Regions from separate parts of the Bacillus sp. LQ01 genome, predicted to be linked through region 2. Evidence: predicted binding sites of a transcription regulator. Region 2 holds the regulator's gene; the other holds the start of a gene.
The links. The regulator Rex, encoded in region 2, represses fermentation and respiration genes when NADH is low (regulators of the CRP and FNR family bind a similar motif). The targets are predictions, from matches to a motif close to TTGTGAAATATTTCACAA.
Positions count from the first base shown of each region.

Region 1: a site for Rex is predicted at 1,960-1,977, ahead of AC22L0_RS21500 (DUF1641 domain-containing protein). Genes of this name have one in related genera too.

Region 1 is NZ_JBYEZL010000003.1:160,383-164,475, forward strand. It holds gene AC22L0_RS21490 (MFS transporter) at 1-894, opposite strand, end outside; gene AC22L0_RS21495 (winged helix-turn-helix transcriptional regulator) at 1,267-1,611, shown strand; gene AC22L0_RS21500 (DUF1641 domain-containing protein) at 2,047-2,487, shown strand; gene AC22L0_RS21505 (NAD(P)/FAD-dependent oxidoreductase) at 2,532-3,710, shown strand; gene tyrS (tyrosine--tRNA ligase) at 4,019-4,093, opposite strand, start outside.
Region 2 is NZ_JBYEZL010000012.1:7,778-11,870, forward strand. It holds gene groL (chaperonin GroEL) at 1-150, opposite strand, end outside; gene groES (co-chaperone GroES) at 189-473, opposite strand; gene AC22L0_RS28805 (CPBP family intramembrane glutamic endopeptidase) at 852-1,601, shown strand; gene AC22L0_RS28810 (YdiK family protein) at 1,598-1,789, shown strand; gene AC22L0_RS28815 (redox-sensing transcriptional repressor Rex) at 1,819-2,448, opposite strand; gene AC22L0_RS28820 (ABC-F family ATP-binding cassette domain-containing protein) at 2,636-4,093, shown strand, end outside.

The sequences.
Region 1 (4,093 bases), on a different contig from region 2:
TCCAGCGACTTTAAATGGCGCTGTAAATGTTAAAACAAATAATACAATCGCTTGAATAAAGAACATGTAAAATAACGCTCGAATCGGATTATGATTTGATAATTTTCCCCCGACCATATTCCCAATCGCAATTGCAATTCCGTATACTAACAAAATAATTGTAACGGTACTTGCTTTAAATCCTGTTACTTCTTGTAATAACGGAGATAAATACGTAAATGTTACGAACGTTCCCCCGTATCCTAATGCAGTAATAATAAATACAAGTAACAGTCTTCCATTCGTAATCAGCTTAAATTGATCGCGAAATGATACAGACGTACCTTTTTTTAAATTAGAAGGAATTAGCATACTATTGGCGATTAAAGCAACGATTCCAATGGCCACAATAACAATAAACGAGGCCCTCCAGCCAAATTGTTGACCGATAAATGTTCCAATTGGTACACCTGTAATAGTCGCAACAGTTAAACCAGTAAACATAAATGCTATTGCACTTGCACGTTTATTCTCAGGTACAAGCGCAGCCGCAATTGTAGATCCAATTGACATAAAAACACCATGCGCAAATGCAGATACAACCCTCGCAATAAGTAACACAGTAAAACTTGTTGCTACCGCCGCAATTCCATTACCAATAATGAAAATAATCATAATCCACATTAATAACGTCTTTCGCGACATACTAGCTGTTAATGACGTTAATACTGGAGCACCAAACGCTACTCCTAATGCATATAAAGAAACAGTTAACCCCGCTGTTGTAACAGAAACATGTAAATCCTCTGAGATAGATGGTAATAAGCCGACACTAATAAATTCAGTTGTACCAATTCCAAACGCACTAATTGCTAGTGCTAATAAAGCAAACATACTTCTCCGATTCGTCTGCATAACCGAAGAAGATACTGTATATGAATTCAATTGAACTCCTCCTTAATGCGAGAAATCCAATCATAATAGTATGATAAAAAGGCCTTTTTATCTTCTACAAAAATAACTTTACTGTTGATATACGCTATTATGAATGGCTTTACTCTTTTTTTGAAGAACGCACTTAAAAGTACGATAGGTACCTAAAAGTAACATAGGCACTTTTTAGTACCGTACTACTCATTTCCCTCTTACGTATGCTATTATGGAACATATTCAACATGATAAAAAGTACGTACTTTAAAGTGCTATAGGCACTTTTTAGTAACATTTAATTATTTAGCTTCTTTTGTTGGAGAACTTAAATCTACATTCATCAAAGGAGATTTTTATATGAAGAAATACAATATTCCCGTTGAAGCGACTTTAGAGGTTATCGGTGGAAAATGGAAGGTTGTTATCCTTTGTCATCTAACGAAAGGCACAAAAAGAACGAGTGAACTAAAACGTTTAATGCCTGGGATTACACAAAAAATGTTAACTCAGCAATTACGTGAATTAGAAGACGATGGGGTTATTCAAAGAAAGGTATACAATCAAGTACCACCAAAAGTAGAATATTCACTTACAGAATACGGTTGGTCTTTAGAGTCCATTCTTGATTCTCTTTGTACTTGGGGCGAATGCCATCTTGAAAAAAGCGGTAACACCTCGATGCTAATTGTAGAAGGTGAATAATAGGAAAAAGGAAAAAACGAACATGAATTTGTTCATTTTTTCCTTTTTTTCTTTATATGTATATACATTTCTAACTGGAACAAAATATTTTATACGCTTTCATACCTTGTCAGCACTACGTTATACACTCAATATCAAATAATTAGGAATCATTTTTATGTTAACATAGGTGTATATAGTATATAATATAGGATATATATTATATACACTTTCCGGTAACGGAGCTTTTCCATTATGCGGACAAGCCATGTATCGGACAGTTCATAAATAATAAGTAAGACGTTATGGTTTTAGATTTATGTTTGCAGCTTACTTGCTGTCATAAATTTAAAGGCATTTTATTGTGTTTTGTGAAACTTTGTATAAAGTTTCGTAAACGTTTACTATCTTACTTATAAAAAATAAGAGTATTGCTATCGTAAAGGAGAATTGGAGATGCCAGAAACTATGACTCAAACAAAGCCAGAACAAGAAACTGTACAAATTTCTGCTAGCCAAGGACAACTTGATGTACTTGATCAGTTGTTAAAACCTGAGGTACAAGAATCATTAACAACACTAGTAGAACAGCTTCCAAAATTAACTGAGCTTGTTAATATTTTAACTAAGTCTTATGACTTCGCTCAAACTGTTGCTACTGATGAAGTATTAAAAAGCGACACTGTTGGTGCAATTACAGAGCTTGTAGAACCTGTAAAAGATACAGTGAAAAGCATGGCTGCAACTGCAATCGAAGCGAAAGATCGTGCTGAAGAAAGCAACGAAGTTATCGGCCTATTCGGCCTGTTAAAATTACTAAAAGATCCACAAGCACAAAAAATGTTCCGCTTTGTGAACGCATATCTTCAAATTAGTGCAGAACGTAACAATAAATAATTTAACTTATAACAACAATTAGTAAAGACGGGGGATATCATACTATGTCAAAACAAATTGTCATCTTAGGCGCTGGTTATGGCGGTCTTCTTGCCGCTTTAAACGTACGTAAATATTACAGCAAATCAGAAGCACAAGTTACAGTGATTAACCAATACCCAACACACCAAATCATCACTGAACTACACCGCCTTGCAGCTGGTAACGTGTCTGAGCAAGCAGTTGCAATGCCACTTACAAAGCTTTTCAAAGGGAAAGACATCGATCTTAAAATCGCAACAGTTGAGTCATTCTCAGTTGATAGCAAAGAAATCAAACTAGCTGGTGGCACTACTTTATCTTACGATGCACTTGTAGTTGCTTTAGGAAGTAAAACTGCTTACTTCGGTATTCCAGGACTAGAAGAAAACAGCATGGTATTAAAATCTGCTGCTGATGCAAACAAAATCTACAAACACGTTGAAGACCGTATTCGTGAATACGCGAAAACGAAAAACGAAGCTGATGCTACAATCGTAATCGGTGGTGGCGGATTAACTGGCGTTGAGCTAGTTGGTGAGCTTGCTGACATTATGCCTAAACTTGCAAAAAGCCACGGCGTAAATCCAAAAGAAGTGAAACTTCTTCTTGTTGAAGCAGGTCCAAAAATCCTTCCAGTATTACCAGACCACTTAATCGAACGTGCAACTACTAGCCTAGAAGCACGCGGTGTTACATTCTTAACTGGTCTTCCTGTAACAAACGTTGCTGGCAATGAAATCGACTTAAAAGACGGTCAAAAACTTGTTGCTAACACATTCGTTTGGACAGGCGGCGTACAAGGTAACCCATTAATCGGTGAATCAGGTCTTGAAGTTAACCGTGGACGTGCAACAGTTGATGCATACCTACAATCTACTTCTCACAAAGACGTATTCGTTGCTGGAGACAGCGCTGTTGTCTTCGCTCCAGACGGACGTCCATACCCACCAACTGCACAAATCGCTTGGCAAATGGGTGAGTTAATTGGATACAACTTATACGCAGCACTAGAAGGCAAAGCATTGGAAGAGTTCGCACCTGTAAACTCTGGAACACTTGCTAGTCTAGGACGTAAAGATGCGGTTGCTACAATTGGAGCAAGCAATACTCCACTTAAAGGCTTACCAGCATCATTAATGAAAGAAGCAAGTAACGTTCGTTACTTATCACACATTAAAGGTCTATTCAGCTTAGCTTACTAATCTGAATATAAGCCCGAATCATGCCCTGCATGGTTCGGGCTATTTTTTATCCGTAATTTTCTCTAACTTATTTATTCGTCAAAAAAATTATATACCCTTTAAATTTATCTAAATATACTGACTTTTTATAATGAAAGCTGTCCCGTTCGGAACAGCTCTTATTGTCGCTTTTTGTCGGTAAATCGATATATTGGGAAAATCGCTGATATATTCGGATTTGCGCTGATATATTTCGAAAATCGCCGATATAATTTGAGTTACGGTCGATATATTCGAAAAATCGCCGATATATTTTCCAACCTTACTTATTATCCTAATTTCACAAGACTGTAGTTCTTCTTCCCTTTACGAATAATAATAAATCTTCCATCAAATGAATTTTC
Region 2 (4,093 bases):
ATTTGTAATAAGTGGTGAACCAAATTTTTTCTCAAGTACAACGTTACGACCTTTTGGTCCAAGCGTAACTTTTACTGCGTTTGCAAGAGTGTCGACACCGCGAAGCATCGAACGACGTGCTTCTTCACTAAATTTAATATCTTTTGCCATAATAATTGACCCCCTTGGATTTTTTAAGATTTATATAATTAACCGATAACTGCTAAAATGTCACTTTCACGTAAAATCAAGTAGTCTGTACCTTCATATTTCACTTCAGTACCTGCATATTTTGAGAAGATGATAAGATCACCTGCTGCTACCTCTAAAGCAACACGCTCACCATTCTCAAGCACTCGACCAGTACCTACTGCAACAACTTTACCCTCTTGTGGTTTTTCTTTTGCAGTATCTGGTAATACGATACCACTTGCTGTTTTTTCTTCTGCTTGAACAAGCTCAATTACAACGCGATCACCTAATGGCTTTAGCATGAACAATAACCTCCTCATTTTGTTATGTAAATTTCTTTTATTAGCACTCAAGTCATCCGAGTGCTAACACACTTATAATAATAAATAATCTCAATTTCTTTTGCAAGTAAAAAAATCATAATTTTTTCGCAAATCACTATATAGAATACTGCCTTTACTATATGAATCGTTGTTTCCACTGCTCGTATGTTACAATATGAAAGGACACCCTAAGTTGTTTTCGCTACACACACAACTTTCTCCTGTCTTCTATTATAATTTCAAATAAGGATTTACGAAAAAAACATAATTCAAGTGAGGTTTATATCGTAGGTAGCATATTTACATGTTATCCTAACTTATCTCATACACTATAGTTAGAAAGGATGGTTAAACCATTTGAAGAAACAATACTGGTGGATTATCGTTACATACATTTTAATGCAGTTATCTGGCGTTGTTGGATTGCCACTTCTCCTAAAAACAGGACTCTATGATAATAGAGGATTTACCATTGAGGAAAAAGGACAAATCATAACGGGACACTGGGCAATTATTAGCTTCTTTGTTGCATTATGTATCGTACTTTGGTTACTTAGAACAGATATTCGTGACAGGCATTTAGATCCAAAGCGCTCTTCTGCTCCAGCTACTATTGGATGGATTTTCATCGGGTTCTTCTTGGCTTTCTTTTCACAAATAGTTGCCGGTATGATCGAGATGCAGCTGCTAGGAATTAAACAAGGTTCAGAAAATACAATGAAACTGATGGAGATTGCAAGAACGACCCCTTGGTTCCTTATTGTTGTATCTATAATTGGACCTATCTTAGAAGAAATCGTATTTAGAAAAATTTTATTTGGTGCACTTTATAAGAAGTTTAACTTCTTTATCGCAGCTATCATTAGTTCGCTTGTATTCGCAGCAATTCATTTTGATTTTACTCATTTATTGGTATACACTGCTATGGGGCTCGTATTCGCCTTCTTATATGTGAAGACGAAACGGATTATCGTTCCGATTGCAGCTCATGTTGCGATGAATACATTGGTCGCTATTGGGCAAATTTTTATGAGCAATGAACAAATTCAAGAAATGATTAAAGAAGCTGAAAAAATGCAAGGCTTTATCGGAGGATTTTTTGTATGAGAAACTCACCATTGTTCATGGCTGCACTATACTTCCTTCTTGGATGTATCTTTACACGCTTCGCCATTACGAACGTGACAGATACAATCTGGAATATGTGGACAATACTATTTGCAGTTATGGCAACAATTGATTTTAATTTGGCACTTCGCCTTATATTAATTAAATTCACAAAGAAGAAACAATAATAAAACGCAGAGGTCGCTTCCTCTGCGTTTTATTGTGGATAGTTTTTCAAAAAGTAAACTAATGTTTGTAACTCTACAGCTAAGTCAATATGATGAATTCTAATATTCTCTGATACGTTTAATCGCGCTGGTGTGAAATTCAAAATACCGTGCACGCTCGTTTCAGCTAATCTATCTGCTACAGCTTGTGCTACTGTAGCCGGTACTGTTAATATTGCCACTTGTATATCATTTGATAATCTCTCTTCTAATTCATCTAAATGATATACAGGAATGCCCCCGATTTCTGTTCCAACTTTCTCTTCACTAACATCAAATGCCATTTCAATTTTTGTATTATTGTTTTTCGTGAAATTATAATGTAAGAAAGCGGTCCCTAAATTACCTACTCCAATAAGTGCTACACGTGTTATATCATCTTGATCAAGTGTTTCGCGGAAAAATGATAATAAATAATTTACGTTATATCCATATCCCTTTTTCCCTAACGCTCCAAAATACGAAAAATCTCTTCGTATTGTTGCGGAATCTACTTTTACTGCCTCACTCAATTCGGCCGATGAAACACGCTGCTTACCAGAAAGAGATAAGTTTTGGATAAATCGATAGTATAGAGGCAATCTTTTAGCAGTGGCTTGTGGAATCTTTTGCTGATCCATATGACCTCTCCTCTCTTCCTATCTTTATTCATATACTTTAATCAAATACAGAAGTTTAGCACTCATTAAATTCCTTGTATAATAAAGAGAAGAAGTATTCTCTCTTTATTTTAAACTATACACTATTTTTAGTATGATTGAGAAATATAAACATGGCAAAGTTAAGAAATTATTTGAGGTGAAAACATTGATTTTATTACAAGTAAACGCGCTTTCGAAATTATACGGTGCAGAAACGATTCTTGCAAACATAAAATTGGAAGTACAAACAAAAGATCGTATCGCATTAGTTGGAAGGAATGGAGCAGGCAAATCTACATTATTAAAAATTATCGCTGGTGAATTATCTCATGATGGTGGCGAAATTATAAAACCGAAAGATGTCTCAATCGGATATTTAGCTCAAAATACTGGACTAGAAACGTCTTTAACAATTTGGGATGAAATGCTAACCGTCTTTACCCACTTACAGCAAATGGAGACAAAACTTCGAAGACTTGAGCAAGAAATGGGAAAAGAAGAAAACTTTTCAAACGAAGCTACATATGAAAGATTGTTAGCTGATTATGACCAATTGCAACTCAATTATAAAGATCAAGGTGGATATCAATATGAAGCGGATATTCGCTCCATTTTAAGCGGCCTTGGCTTCCCAGTTGAAACGCACCAGACGACGATCTCTACTTTAAGCGGCGGGCAAAAAACAAGATTAGCTCTCGGGAAATTATTATTAACAAAACCAGACTTACTTATTTTGGATGAGCCTACAAACCATTTAGACATCGAAACATTAACGTGGCTTGAGCAATATTTACAAGGTTATCCTGGCGCAATATTAATCGTTTCACATGACCGTTATTTCTTAGACAAACTCGTTACACAAGTATATGAAATTTCAAATAAAGAAAGCAGACGATTTGTTGGTAACTACAGTAAATATTTAGACTTAAAATCAGCATTATATGAGCAAGAAATGAAACGTTACGAAAAACAACAAGATGAAATCGCAAAACTTGAGGACTTCGTTCAAAAGAATATAGCTCGCGCTTCTACAACGAAACGTGCTCAAAGTCGTCGTAAACAACTAGACAGAATGGAATTATTAACGAGACCATTAGGGGATTCTAAGTCAGCATCATTCCACTTCGATATTGAAAAGCAAAGTGGAAATGATGTTTTACAAGTAAATGATGCAACCATTGGCTATGATGAGAACCCTATAATTGAACATGTAACTATGCGCTTAACTCGCGGAGATAGTGTTGCTTTAGTTGGTCCAAACGGAATTGGGAAATCCACATTGTTAAAGTCTATTGTGAATAAGTTACCACTATTAAATGGTGATGTTTCTTTCGGATCAAATGTATCTGTTGGTTATTATGATCAAGAACAAGCAAACTTAACATCTTCTAAACGGGTTTTAAATGAACTATGGGATGAATATCCACTGCAACCTGAAAAAGAAATCCGTACTATACTCGGGAATTTTTTATTCACAGGAGATGATGTACTGAAACCAGTATCTTCCCTTAGTGGTGGACAAAAAGCTCGATTAGCTCTTGCAAAACTTATGATGCAAAAGTCAAATTTATTAATTCTAGATGAGCCTACGAACCACCTTGATTTAAATAGTAAAGAAATTTTG